One region of the Thalassospira sp. GB04J01 genome, then DNA from elsewhere that is predicted to be linked to it. Evidence: riboswitches for the same ligand, from Rfam matches in the RefSeq annotation. Region 1 holds a riboswitch; the other holds the start of a gene.
What was found. A riboswitch is a leader RNA that binds a small molecule or an ion and turns the genes downstream of it on or off. The one in region 1 is predicted to bind glycine.
Positions count from the first base shown of each region.

Region 2: linked by a shared signal. The riboswitch ahead of gcvT (glycine cleavage system aminomethyltransferase GcvT) and the one ahead of AMM48_RS12965 (L-serine ammonia-lyase) in region 1 are both predicted to bind glycine.

Region 1 is NZ_CCDX020000012.1:365,655-373,090, forward strand. It holds gene AMM48_RS12945 (nicotinate-nucleotide adenylyltransferase) at 1-41, shown strand, start outside; gene rsfS (ribosome silencing factor) at 99-488, shown strand; gene rlmH (23S rRNA (pseudouridine(1915)-N(3))-methyltransferase RlmH) at 627-1,085, shown strand; gene AMM48_RS12960 (dihydrofolate reductase family protein) at 1,227-1,760, opposite strand; gene AMM48_RS12965 (L-serine ammonia-lyase) at 1,922-3,364, opposite strand; glycine riboswitch at 3,568-3,662, opposite strand; gene gpmI (2,3-bisphosphoglycerate-independent phosphoglycerate mutase) at 3,949-5,541, shown strand; gene AMM48_RS12975 (peptidoglycan DD-metalloendopeptidase family protein) at 5,555-6,892, shown strand; gene AMM48_RS12980 (S41 family peptidase) at 6,931-7,436, shown strand, end outside.
Region 2 is NZ_CCDX020000008.1:212,545-219,980, forward strand. It holds gene gcvPA (aminomethyl-transferring glycine dehydrogenase subunit GcvPA) at 1-829, opposite strand, end outside; gene gcvH (glycine cleavage system protein GcvH) at 832-1,203, opposite strand; gene gcvT (glycine cleavage system aminomethyltransferase GcvT) at 1,277-2,389, opposite strand; glycine riboswitch at 2,449-2,552, opposite strand; glycine riboswitch at 2,556-2,656, opposite strand; gene AMM48_RS06165 (hypothetical protein) at 2,747-3,301, opposite strand; gene ispH (4-hydroxy-3-methylbut-2-enyl diphosphate reductase) at 3,558-4,505, shown strand; gene AMM48_RS06175 (homoserine kinase) at 4,544-5,512, shown strand; gene rnhA (ribonuclease HI) at 5,525-5,977, shown strand; gene AMM48_RS06185 (EAL domain-containing protein) at 6,219-7,436, shown strand, end outside.

The sequences.
Region 1 (7,436 bases):
CTTCGACCGCAATTCGCGCCGAAGGCAGATGGCAGGTGTAAGCAACGCGGTGAATTTTGCTGTCGGCGACATGCCGGGGCATCCCGCGGAAAATTAAGGTGGCGACCATAGGTACCGCAAAAACAACTCTGAACCCGAGCGAAATGCTTTCGCTGATCCAGAGTACTCTCGCAGAAGACAAGGCAGAAGACATTGTCACCATCGAACTGACCGACAAGACGTCGATTGCAGATCATATGATCATTGCAACCGGTTCATCGTCACGTCGTGTCGCTTCCATGGCAGAACATATTGTCGAAGCCATCAAAGCCGCTGGACAAGGCCGCGCTGCCGCCGAAGGCAAAGAACAGGGTGACTGGGTGCTGGTTGATACCGGCGACGTCATTGTTCATCTGTTCCGCTCGGAAGTACGTGCGTTCTACAACATCGAAGAGATGTGGGGCGTTGAAAATCCGGCACTCAAACAGCAGGCCGCGCGACTGTACTAACAGTCAGCACCCTTTGTTTGGGCATGTCGCTGGCCTGCGTGCAATCAGGCGGTTGCACGCAGTATCGGCTTCATACTGCGCGATGTTGTCAAGACGACACTCAAGATAACGGCCCGGTCAAAGGTCTGGATCAAACGTATGCAAATTACTCTTGCTGCTGTGGGCCGCATGAAATCTGGCCCGGAAAAAGACCTGTTTGACCATTATGCCGCGCGCCTTCGCTGGCCATTCGTTGTCCGCGAAGTCGAAGAAAAGAAAAAACTCCCCCCCAATCAGCTTAAAGACCGCGAAGCAGAACTTCTGCTGGGCGTCATCCCTGACAACGCGTTCGTTGTCGCCCTTGATGAACGCGGCAAGGAATACGGATCGATCGAGTTTTCCCAAAAACTTGAAGGCTGGATTGACCAATATGCCGGCAATATCGCATTCGTGATTGGCGGAGCAGACGGGCACGGGCCCGCCTTGAAATCGCGCGCCAATACGCTTTGGTCACTGGGTAAGGCCACGTGGCCTCATATGCTGGTGCGAGCCCTTATTGCCGAACAGCTTTTCCGCGCCCACGCCATCCAGACCAACCATCCCTACCACCGCGAATAACCCACCCCGGCGGATTAAACTTCGCTCATTACACTCGCGAAAAGAAAACTGCGGCGGGTGATGAAACAGGCACGCCTGAGCAAAGATCATAAAACAGGAATCGCACCAGAACGGTTTGGCTCCGGCGCGATTTTCCGTTTTTTAATGCAATCCGTATTGGGAACGGACAACCCCTGAATTATAGCGCTCGGTGGCCAGCAATTTCGGCTTAATCCCACCCGCATCTTGCCCGAACAACGAAATCCCCTGTCCGAGAACTTCGGGAACCGTAAAGATATCAAGCTGGTCGGCAAAACCACCAAACAGGAACTGTGTCACCACCGATCCCCCACCAACGATCCAGATGTCACCATCATCAGCCCGGTTGCTCCGCAGTTGATCAACCAGTTCGATGATGCTGCCACCATAGGCCTCTGTATTGGCCGGGCGGTCTTTTGGCAACTCACGGGATGTCAAAACGATGGTGCGACAGTCCTCATACGGCCAGTCGCCAAATTGCATGACCTGATCAAAGGTCTTCCGGCCAATAATCAAGGTCCCGACGGTGTCCAGAAAGCTATCAAAATCGAATTCCGCCGGATCATATTGATCCAGCCAGTCGACCGCACCATTGGCACGCGCGATAAAGCCATCCAGACTGACCGCAATGTAAATGCGGAACAGCTTTTTGCTCATGTGTTTATATCCAACCTTTGGTGGGGTCTTTGCCCCTTTTCCCTCAATCAACCATAACAGATTGCCAACCAACGATGGCAATAAAGAGGCCAGACACATCAATGCCTCCGAACATCACATCCGAAGGCATTGATTTCACACCCTATTCTTCCGAACAGCTTTTAGCACTCAACAACGTTCACATTAACCGCAAGACCACCCTGGCTGGTTTCCTTGTACTTACTTTGCATGTCGAGTCCCGTTTGGCGCATGGTTTCGATCACCTTATCAAGTGACACTGTGTGCTGCCCATCACCACGCAGCGCCAGCCGGGCTGCATTGATCGCCTTAACCGCCCCCATGGTATTGCGTTCGATGCAGGGCACCTGCACAAGCCCGCCAATCGGATCGCAGGTCAGACCAAGATTATGCTCCATACCAATTTCGGCGGCATTCTCAACTTGTTCTGGCGTTCCGCCCATGACCGCACACAAAGCCCCGGCAGCCATTGAACAGGCAACCCCGACCTCCCCCTGACAGCCAACCTCGGCAGCCGAAATCGATGCACGCTTTTTATAGATCGATCCAATCGCCGCTGCCGTCAGAAGAAACTCACGAATTTTAATCTGGCTGGCATTGGCCCCGAACCGTTCGTAATAGCGCAGCACTGCTGGAATAACCCCGGCCGCCCCGTTGGTCGGTGCGGTCACAACCCGCCCACCCGCAGCATTTTCTTCGTTCACCGCGAGCGCATAAAGATTAACCCAGTCGATCACGGTCAGCGGATCTCGAAGGCCCGCTTCAGGTTTGTCGGTTAACTCATGATAAAGCTTGCTGGCCCGGCGTTTGACTTTTAGTCCGCCAGGCAAGATACCATCGGTTTTGCAGCCCCGATCAATGCAGGCCATCATCGCGCCGTGCACCCGATCAAGAAATTCGATGGTTTCCTCAGCCACCCGCCAGCTTTGCTCGTTGGCCATCATGATGTCGGAAATCGACTGTCCTTCACGCTTACAGATCTCCATCAGCTCATCGGCTGATGAAAATGGGAATGGCAGGGTAATGTTATCGCCGGAATATTCCGCCCCACGATCATCGCCAGACACAATAAACCCACCACCGACCGAAAAATATTCCTGTGCGTGGATTTTAACCCCATCACCGTCAAAGGCGGTAATGCGCATGCCGTTGGGATGCTGCGGCAGAGTTTCGGTAAAATGAAAAACCAGATTGGTATCGCGGTTAAACGCCACCGCATGCTGCCCATACAGTGAAAGCTGCTTATTGGCGTCAATCGCGGCAATGGTTGGGGGGATTTGGTCGGGATCGATGCTGCGCGGCCGTTGCCCGCAAAGCCCCATAATCACCGCCGTATCGGTCGCATGTCCCTTGCCGGTCAGGGCAAGCGAGCCATACAAATCGACAATCACACTGCCTGTATTGGCCAAAAGATTGCGCGCTTCAAGCTCAAGACAAAACCGGTATCCCGCACGCATCGGGCCAACCGTATGCGAACTCGATGGTCCGATCCCGATGGTATAAAGATCGACAACAGACAGGTTTACATCATGTGATGATCTGTCTTGCGATCCCGAAGAGGGATCGGTGGCGGGAACATTGGTCATAAAGGGCCTCCTTCACGGCTCTTGAACGCGCGAAAAGTCGCGCCGTTTGCGAACCGGTGTCTCGCCCCCTCTGTCCCTTGACCTGAGATTGTACCCCTGTTTGCAAAAACAATGTTTCTGCCAACCGGATTTCATCCTTCGGTGGAATCCGAACATCGCCCTGATATGTTAGATGCGACTTTCTTTTTCTCTCTCCAGAGCCTCAATCCGCGACGGTCCATCTGCCTGAGAGTTTTTTGGGGCGATTGCTCCTTCGGCGCCGACCACGGCAATGGTCGAACTCTCCCGTCACGGTACGAGATGCCATAAATGTCACCTCTGAGGATCACCGTTGTCGGCAAGAGTATCCGTGCACTGCTCGCCTGTCAAAAAGCAGCTTTGCACCTGCAAAAAATTCACCTGTCGGGTAGCTGCTATCACGGGGGTTTCATGCTAAATTACCGGTATCGAACATTTTCCTGATGTGATTGACGGCTGTCCCACCCAGTGCGCACAACAGGATTTCTGGCGAACAGTCCTGTAAGTCACCATATTTACAGGAAATTCAGCCTTTATCTGTATTTGTATTCTTATCTGTGGGGTTTATGAACGTGACTGAGTTGAATTCCGTAAAGCGCCCGCGTCCTGTGGTGCTGTGCATTCTGGACGGCTGGGGATATCGTGAAGAAACCAAGGACAACGCTGTTGCCTTGGCCAACACGCCTGTCTGGGATGAACTTTATGCCACCTATCCGACCGGTTTTTTAAAGGCCTGTGGTCTGGATGTTGGCCTGCCCGAGGGTCAGATGGGCAATTCGGAAGTCGGTCACATGAACCTTGGGGCTGGTCGTGTTGTCATGCAGGAACTGCCCAAAATTGACGAAGCTGTCAAAACCGGTTCCATTGCCAACACCGATGCGGTCAAAAAAATCATCGCCACACTGACCGACAGCAAAGGCGTTTGCCACATCGCCGGTCTCCTGTCGGACGGTGGGGTTCATTCCCATCAAGTCCATATGGCAGCCTTGGCAAAGATTATTGCGCGGGCTGGGATTCCAGTCAAAATCCATGCGTACCTTGATGGGCGCGATACCGCGCCTAAAAGTGCCGCCAAATTCCTTGAGAAATTCCGCGCCCTTATTGGAGATGCCAAAGTTGAAATTGCCACAGTGACCGGTCGCTATTACGCGATGGACCGTGACAATCGCTGGGAACGTGTCAGTCAGGCCTATTTTGCAATGGTGCAGGGCAAAAATTACGCAGATGGCCGCACCGCGCAAAGTGCCGAAGCTGCGATTAAGGCCGCCTATGACGCCGACACCACCGATGAGTTTGTTCTGCCAACCGTGATTGGTGATTTTGACGGAATCAAGGATGGCGATGGTCTGTTGATGACCAATTTCCGTGCGGACCGCGCGCGTGAAATTCTGGCCGCCCTCTGTGCCCCGGAATTTGACGGGTTTGATCGTGGCACGCCGGTCAACTTCGCCGTTGCCGTGGGTATGGTCGAATATTCATCAGCCCATGCGGCCTATATGGATGCGATATACCCACCACAGGTTCTGCCAAATATCTTTGGCGAAGTGGTTTCCAAGGCAGGGCTCAAACAGCTCCGCATTGCGGAAACCGAAAAATATCCGCATGTGTCGTTCTTCTTTAACGGCGGCGAAGAACAGGTATTTGAGGGCGAAGACCGTATTCTGGTGGCATCGCCCAAGGTCGCAACCTATGACCTACAACCTGAAATGTCTGCCCCGGAAGTTACCGAAAAACTGGTTGCCGCAATCAAGGCGGAAACCTATGACGCGATCATCCTGAATTTCGCCAATCCCGATATGGTTGGCCATAGCGGCATTCTGAGTGCTGCGATGAAAGCTGCCGAAGCGGTCGACACCTGCCTTGGGCAAGTAATTGACGCGATCAAATCGGTTGGCGGGGTTGCGTTTGTGACCGCCGACCACGGCAATTGCGAAGTCATGGTCAATCCGGAAACCGGCGAACCACACACCGCCCATACGCTTAATCTGGTCCCGACCATTCTTGTTAACGGTCCAGAAGGGGTAACGCTTGAAAATGGGCGTCTTGCCGATGTCGCACCGACATTGCTGCAATTGCTTGGTGTTGCCCAGCCAGATGAGATGACCGGCACCCCCTTGCTTAAGGGGCTGAAAGGACATGATGCGCTTCTTGCGAGCTAACACAGCTTCAAAGATGTCCCTGCCTGCGCTGGCTGCTTTTGCAGTTCTGGTCGCAGGCGGGGCAGCGCCTTCTTTTGCCCAATCGCTGCAAAAGGTTGATCGTAAACTCGATCAGCTTGAGAATCAGCTTTCCGAACAGCAAAAACAGGAAGAATTCCTGTCGCGTAAATCGCGTGAGTTGTGGACCGAAGAACAAGCCCTGCAATCCGAGGCCATTTCGGTTGCACGCCGTACCCAACGGCTTGAAACGACCCTGACCGACCTTGAAGATCAGCTCGAAACGCTTGAGGCACGTGAAAAACGCGCCAATACCAGCCTCGAAGACAAGGCCGGGCAATATGCCCGCATTCTGATGGCGCTTCAGCGGCTTTCAACCACCCCGCCCGAGGCCGTGATTGCGCTGCCAACATCACCGCAAGATACCTTGCGGTCTGCGGTTCTGTTAAAGGCCGCCCTGCCCGGTGTTGAACAGCATGCGCGTGATTTGCGCAACGAACTGCATGACATCTCGACATTGCGCGCTGACATCCGCGACCGCCGCGAAGAAATGGCAACGGCAACTGCCGCCCTGCAACAAGAACGCGGATCCCTTGCCACGTTACTTGATGAAAAACGCCGTTTGCGGTCCGAAACAGAGGCAGAAGCCCGCGAAGCCGCCAAAGCCGTCAGCAAGCTTGCCGACGAAGCAAAGTCACTTGGTGACCTGTTGGCGACCTTGCGCACACGCGCCGAAGGGCTGCCGATACCGCGCATGCGCCCGGACGAGCCGATCAAACAACAGCCCGAACCACAATTAGCCAAGCGCACCGAACCCGATAGTGATACGCTGGGCACCTCGACGATTGCGAAAAATGAACCACCCAAACCACCCGCCGAAAAGGGCAATGCCCCCAGTGCGGAAAGTGCGGATGACGAAAAGTTTGCGGTTGGCAGTTCCATCACATTGGCGCGTGGCCATTTGCGCATGCCCGTCAGTGGCAAAGTCGTCACACTGTTTGGTGAAAAATCACGTGGGCCCGACGGTTTAACCGTCGCCCGGTCAAAGGGGATCGAGATCAGCACACGCGAAAATGCGCAGGTTGTCTCCCCTTTTGACGGTAAAGTTGTCTTTTCTGGTCCTTTCCGCGGTTACGGTCGCCTCTTGATTATCGAACACGGCGAAGGATACCATAGTCTTATCGCCGGTTTTGATCGGCTCGACAGTGTGGTAGGACAATATGTGTTGGCTGGCGAACCTGTTGGTATTATGGGTGAAACTGCGCCAAAACTGTATCTGGAGATGCGTCAGGACGGAGAAGCGATTAATCCGCTTCCGTGGCTGGCCTCGAAAAACGGCAAGGTAAGTGGATGAAAACCTCTCGATTGGCAGTACTCGCTCTCGCGACCGGCATGACTTTCGGCCTTGCGTCGCCAAGTTTGGCGCAGTCTTCAAGCTCCTCGGCCGAGACCTATCGCCTGTTGAACCTGTTTGGCGATGTTTTTGAACAGGTCAAAACAAAATATGTCGAAAAAGTCGATGATAAGCAGCTTATAGAAGCTGCCATCAACGGCATGCTGACATCGCTTGATCCGCATTCCTCTTATCTGAACATGGATAATTTCGAGGAAATGCAGGTCGACACGCGCGGCGAGTTCGGCGGACTTGGCATCGAAGTCACGATGGAAGAAGGCTTTGTCAAAGTCATCTCGCCAATCTATGACACGCCTGCTGAGAAGGCCGGTCTTCAGCCGGGCGATTTCATCACCCATATTGATGGCACCGCCATCCGTGGCAAAACACTGAACGATGCCGTCGAAATGATGCGTGGCAAGGTCAATACCGACATCATTCTGACCATCATCCGCAAGGGTGAACAGGCCCCGTTCGATGTCACGCTGACCCGGGCGGTGATCAA
Region 2 (7,436 bases), on a different contig from region 1:
AAGGACCACCATAGCTCAGCGCATTGCCGATCGACTGGCCTTCGCCGCACACGATGTCCGCCCCAAAGCTGCCCGGTGATTTGATCGCACCAAAGGCAACCGCCTCAGTAAAGACAACCACCAGAAGCGCACCCTTGGCATGGCACACTTCGGCAAGCTTGGTATGGTCCTGAACCCGTCCGAACACATCGGGGTACTGAACCACAACGCAGGCCGTCTGATCATCAATCAGGTCGTCGAGTTCTTCGACCGTTGCCTGCTGTTCGGGATTGCCATCGCGTCCGGCAACTTCGGTATCGCTGAACTGGCAATAGGTTTCCGTCACTTCGCGGTAATGCGGATGCACCCCGCCCGACAAAACGGCCTTTTTGCGACGTGTCGCACGGCATGCCATCAAGACCGCCTCGGCACAGGACGTTGCCCCGTCCCACATCGATGCGTTGGCCACATCCATGCCGGTGATCGAGGCCACCTGTGTCTGGAATTCAAACAGATACTGCAACGTGCCTTGGGCGATTTCCGGCTGATACGGGGTATAGGCCGTCAGAAACTCGCCACGCTGGATCACGTAATCAACAGTCGCCGGCACGTGATGGCGATAGGCACCTGCACCCAAGAAGCTTGGCACACTCGACGCACCAGTATTCTTGGCCGCCAAAGCCATCATGTCGCGTTCGACCTGCATTTCGCCAAGGTGGCCGGGCAGATCAACCGGGGCATCAAGCAACGCACCGTCAGGAACGTCATGATAAAGTTCTTCGACCGACGCTGCCCCGATGGTTTCAAGCATCGACGCGCGATCAGCGCGGGTTAAGGGAAGATAACGCATGCTTACAGACCTTCAACGAAGTCTTTATAGGCTGCTTCATCCATCAGCTCATCAAGCTGGGACTCGTCAGTCAGCGACATTCTGAAAAACCAGCCATCCGTTTCCGGGGCTTCATTGACCAGTGCCGGGTTAACATCAAGGTCTTCGTTAATCTCGACAATCTCGCCATCAAGCGGCGCATAAACGTCACTGGCAGCTTTCACAGACTCAACCACTGCCGCATCGCCATCTTTGGTCAGTTTCTTACCAATTTCCGGCAGTTCGACATAAACAATGTCACCAAGCGACTGTTGCGCATAATCGGTAATCCCGATCGTTGCGATGCCGTCTTCAAGTTCAATCCACTCATGTTCCTGCGAGAATTTCTTAGCCATTTTAATTTGTCCCTGTTGATCGATTGTCTGCCAACGCGGCGATCAGCCGCACATTCAAGAAAGAGTACAGCACTTAGCCGCGGAAATAACGATGCGGTGCGAACGGGAGTTCAACAACCTCGGCCGGACGGGCCTTGCCGCGCACCATAAGATCGACCTTGGTACCCGGTGCGGCAAATTCAATTGCCACATAGCCCATGGCAATCGGTGCATCGACCGTCGGACCAAAGCCGCCACTGGTGATTTCACCGATTTCTTCCCCGTCCGTATTAAGGATGGGGGTATGTTCACGCGCCGGTGCCTTGCCTTCGGGTTTGATGCCAACACGTTTGCGGTCTGCACCATGTTCAAGCTGATCAAGGATGACATCCGCCCCCTTGAACCCGCCTTCGGCCCGGCGGCGTTTGTTAATGATCCAGTTCAGATCACCCTCGACCGGGGTCGTGGTGGTGTCGATGTCATTGCCATACAGGCAAAGGCCTGCCTCAAGACGGAGCGAATCACGCGCGCCAAGACCAATCGCCTCAACCTCATCTTCGCCCAGAAGCTTGCGCGCAAGTTCTTCGGCGCGATCATTGGGTACGGAAATTTCATAGCCATCTTCGCCGGTATAGCCCGACCGGGTGACAAAGCAGGCAATACCCGTAATATCAAGTTCGGCAAAACTCATGAATTTAAGCTCGGCCACGGCCGGGGCAAAACGCGCCAATACGTTTGCGGCTTCTGGCCCCTGCAACGCCATAAGCGCCCGGTCATCAATTTCTTCAAGCGACACGCCATCCCCAAGGTTGGCGCGCATGTGCACGATATCGTCATCCTTGCACGCCGCATTGATCACCAAAAACAGGCTGTCGCCCGCATTGGTAATCATAAGGTCATCAAGGATGGTACCGTCATCATTGGTAAAGGCGGAATAGCGGGTACGACCGGGTTTAAGGATCGCAATATCACCGGGCACAAGCTTTTCAAGCTCGGCCACGCGGTGTTCACCAGTCAGGCGAACCTGCCCCATGTGTGAAACGTCAAAAAGTCCGGCTTTGGCACGGGTATGAAGATGTTCGCCTTTCACACCCAGCGGGAATTGAACAGGCATGTCATAGCCCGCAAACGGCACCATTTTGCCGCCAAGCTCTACATGCAGGTCGTGAAGGGCAGTTTTAAGCAGTTCTGTCTGATCATCGGCCATCAAGGTCTCCGGAACAGTGGTTGCGAAATATAGCCGACCAATGGCCAACCACATTCCCCCTCTGTCTTGGAGCCTGAAAGAATCACAGCCGATTCAGATCATCGGTCTGCTTACATCTTCGGCGAGGCACACATCATAATAAGATGCCACCTACTTTCCAGAGTCCCATCTCCCCGCGGTCCGTTTGCCTGAGAGTTTCCGGGGTGGTTGCTCCTTCGGCGTCCGCGCAATCCGTTATGGACCGTGGCACTCTCCCACGGGGATCACTTGGGTATGCGTTCTTATACGGATTTCATCCCAAACCGACCAGCCCCTAATTTCGGGCAATCACGGACGGAGGTTTTCAACCCTGATCGGTTATTCTGACCCGAAACGACGGTTATAGTCGAGCTGATCTGAATTGAGCTGGAAGCCCAGGTAAATTTCATATTCCGGCCCGGCCCACACATCGGAAAGCGGCACCGTCAGGGTCACCTGCTCGTCGCGATAGCGCGCAAGATTGAGGTTTTCGGGGAACGGCATGTTCACATCAAAAACCGACTTTTCAACAAAATTTCCGTCCGGATCGCGCAAGGCAACGAAATACTGGAATGTTGCGCCACGGCTTTGCGCTGCGGGTCCAAGTTCGGCGGTGATGATCGGGCTGATGATCACATCAAGCGTCTTGTCATCAAGGTCATAGCCGCAATCGCCCAGATACCCGTTAAACTCGGCTTCGAACATGACATCAGTCAAATCCTTCCCTGCACCATTAAACTGGGTCAGCTTTGCCGTATCCTTTGGCAAATAGGCCGATGGACATACCGGAACCGGAACTTCTTCGAACGGATTACTCCCGCACGCGGCCAAAAGCCCCGCAAGCGAGACCATTCCAAATGCACATGTACGTCGCAATCCGTTACCGATCGTCATCCAAGCCTCTATTATACCGTCTGTTTTATGACCATACCCGGTTTCGGGCGGCCCGCGCGCAGTCTATTCTTTCGCCGTGCCGCACACAACCCGCTTCAAACACAGGTCGACAAACAAAACAGGAAACCCGCACGTCGAAAGCTATACTCTAATCGTTGCTCAGACATTGCACCGCAAGATCAGGCGGGTTATGTAACGAGAACGTTTAAACAACTGTGCTGAGCGTACCAGCACACATGGAAACCCGGACAGTATCATGTCAGACAAAGCCGAACTTCGGATCGTTCTTGCCAACCCGCGCGGATTTTGTGCCGGTGTTGATCGCGCGATTGAGATTGTGGAAAAGGCGCTCGTAAAATATGGCGCGCCTGTCTATGTCCGACACGAAATCGTTCACAACAAATTCGTCGTTGATCGCCTGCGCGACATGGGCGCTGTTTTCGTTGATGAACTTGATGCGGTTCCCGACGGTGTTCCCGTCATCTTTTCGGCGCACGGCGTTCCCAAATCGGTTCCCGAAGCCGCCGAAAGCCGCAAACTGGAATATCTCGATGCGACCTGTCCGCTGGTGTCCAAAGTCCACCGTGGTGCTGAACGTCATCATGCCGACGGCAAACATATTCTTTTGATCGGTCACGCGGGCCACCCGGAAGTCATCGGCACCATGGGTCAATTGCCACCGGGCAGCATGACCTTGATCGAAACCGAGGAAGACGCCGAAAATCTGGAATATCACACCCCGGAAAACCTTGCCTTTGTCACCCAGACCACGCTGTCGCTCGATGACACCGCGAAAATCATCGAAATTCTTCAACGGCGTTTCCCGTCCATTTCAGTGCCGAAAAAAGAAGACATTTGCTATGCGACGACCAATCGTCAGCATGCTGTCAAACTGATTGCTGAAAAAACCGAAGCCATTCTGGTACTTGGCGCCCCGAACTCGTCAAACTCAAACCGTCTGGTCGAAGTTGCCAAACGCGAAGGATGTGACAAATCGGTTCTGGTTGAACGGGCCAAAGATATCGACTGGTCAACCCTTGAAGGCATCTCATCCCTTGGCATCACAGCCGGGGCATCCGCACCAGAAGTCCTGGTCGAGGAAGTCATTGATGCCTGTCGTGAACGCTATAACGTCACAATTGAAACCATCACATTGACCGACGAAAATGTGACCTTCAAACTACCCCGTCAGCTCGCAAGCTGATCTGGTTTCAAACCTAATTCAGGAATATTAAAGACCCAATGGCCGTCTATACCGACGTTTCAGACGAAGATATCTCTCGTTTTGTCGCCGAATACGATATCGGTGATGTCGTTTCGTTCAAGGGCATCGCAGAAGGCGTGGAAAATACCAATTTCCTGCTTCAGACGACCAAGGCACCTTTTATCCTGACCCTGTATGAAAAACGGGTAAATCCGGATGACCTGCCGTTCTATCTGGGGCTGATGGATCATCTGTCTGCCACGGGGCTTAATTGCCCGACCCCGATCCACGGTAAGGATGGTGTTGCGCTGCGTCGCCTGTGCGGTCGTCCGGCTGCCATCACATCCTTCTTGCAGGGCATGTCACCGCGCCGCATCCAGCCGCACCATTGCGCCGGACTTGGCACCGCACTGGCACAGCTCCATACTGCGGGTCTGGGCTTTGAAATGCACTTGCCCAACGCGCTGAGCGTCAAAGGCTGGCGACCGCTGTTTGAAAGCTGCCAGGAACACGCCGATGATGTTGAACCCGGTTTGGGCAAAATGATCGGTGATGAGCTTGATTATCTTGAAGCCAACTGGCCGCATGCCCTGCCCAAAGGCGTCATTCATGCCGACCTTTTTCCTGACAACGTGTTTTTCTTCCCCGGCAAGGAAGATGTGTCGGGCCTGATTGATTTCTATTTCGCCTGCAATGACCTTCTGGCCTATGACATCGCCATTTGTATGAATGCGTGGTGCTTTGAACCAGACAGCAGCTTTAACGTCACCAAGGCAAAAAACCTTCTGTCGTATTATGGCAAGGTACGCGGACTTTCCGATGCGGAATTGGCCGCCCTTCCCGTTCTGGCACGCGGGGCCAGCTTGCGGTTCTTGCTGACCCGTCTTTATGACTGGGTCAACACCCCCAAGGACGCATTGGTCACGCCCAAAAATCCCCGCGAATACATCACCAAACTGCGGTTCCATCAACGGGTGGAAAATGCATCGGCCTATGGTCTTGATTAAGGACGTGACGAGATGACTTCAGACGCAACAGACGACAACCACGTCGAGATCTATACCGATGGTGCATGTAGCGGAAATCCCGGCCCCGGTGGCTGGGGCGCAATCCTGCGCTTTAAGGGTGTCGAAAAAGAACTGTCGGGTGGTGACCCGGAAACCACCAACAACCGCATGGAAATGATGGCCGCGATCAGCGCGCTTGAAGCCCTGAAACGTCCTTGCATCATCAATGTCTATACCGACAGCAGCTATGTCCGCGATGGCATTACCAAATGGATTTTTGGCTGGCAGAAACGCGGTTGGAAAACAGCAGACAAGAAGCCGGTCAAGAACGTCGAACTGTGGCAACGCATGCTCGAAGCCTTAAAACCCCATCAGGTCGAATGGCACTGGGTTAAGGGTCACGCGGGCCACCCGGAAAATGAACGCTGCGATGAACTCGCCCGGCTGGCTGTGCCTAGGGTCTGAACCCTAAATAGTGACAAATCCTTACAATTGATGACAAATACTTGAAGCTGAACCACTTCGCTCCAAAATAGATGGGGTTGGAGAACTTAAGACGTTTATTTATAAGAAAATCAAAATCAAACTTGCGTTTCGACAAGCTTCCGGGTTCATTCAACCCTGACGTAAGGGGTATTGGCCCCCATACAAAGGTCGAGTAATGTAGAGCTTGGCTAGTCGAAAGTGGGTGCCTAGGAGAATACGTTTGTCGCGCGGATCGTACGGCTTTTTACAAAGCAAGTCGCTTAGCAGCCGGTTGCTATTCATAGCATTGCCGCTGGTTTCGATGTTTTCGCTCGCGCTGTTTGTCGTGTTCGGGTACGTCAGCTACAAGGTTCTGCGCGATGATTTGAACGGCAAAGTTGAGCAAACCGCCGACATCAACGCGCGCGTGCTTGCCACACCGTTCTGGTATCTTGACGTCGATAATATCGAATCCGCACTGAACGCCATGGCGCGTGATAGCGACATCGTTGCTGTGCAGGCCCTTGGCGCCGACGGAACCGAATTTGCCCATACTGGCATTTCCCAATCCGAACTGGCCGATACGCTCCGCCTGTCGCGCCGAGTCTATTTTGAACGCAATAATGTTCGCCACGACGTTGGCGAACTGGTGATCTACTTCACAGAAGAACGTGTCCAGAACCTTCTTCTCCGACGCATCGCGATTGACATGGTCCTGTTTGGCCTGCTGATCGCTGTCGTTGCCGCCAGTTTGCTGATTGCCAACAAACGCTCGATCAAGGAACCGCTTAACCGCCTGTTGCATTCCATCCGGATGACCAAGCATGGCCGTTTGCGCCGCCCGGTTGAATGGAACAGTGCCGACGAACTGGGTCTTTTGATCCGCGAATATAACGAAATGGTCGCCCTGCAGGGGCAATCGCAGGAAGAAGCCCAGCGTAAGCAGGCCCTGCTTGAAGCAACCCTTCATAATATTGGTCAGGGCATCTGCCTGTTCGATCAGGACCTTAATCTGATGGTCTGGAACGAACGCTATATCGAACTGCTTAACCTGCCGCGTGATCTGGTCAAGGAAGGCACTCCGCTTTCCGATATCCTGCGTTTTAACGGCGAACGCGGCGAATATGGCGATGTCAGTATTCAGGCCCTGATTTCCGACCGTGTGGCGATTGCGCGTCGGCGCGAACCCTATCGCATGGAACGTACCCGCCCGAACGGCCGTGTTATTCAGGTCGATCACAACCCGATGCCGGGCGGCGGCTATGTTGCGACCTATACCGACATTACCGAACGTAAACAGACCGAAGCCCGCATGCGCCATCTTGCCGTGCATGATGTGCTGACCAGCCTGCCAAACCGCACCCTGTTCCTTGACCGTCTGCGACAGGCCTTACTTTCGGCACGCCGGTTCCAACGCGGAGTTACGGTTCTGTTTGTCGACCTTGACCGGTTCAAGGAC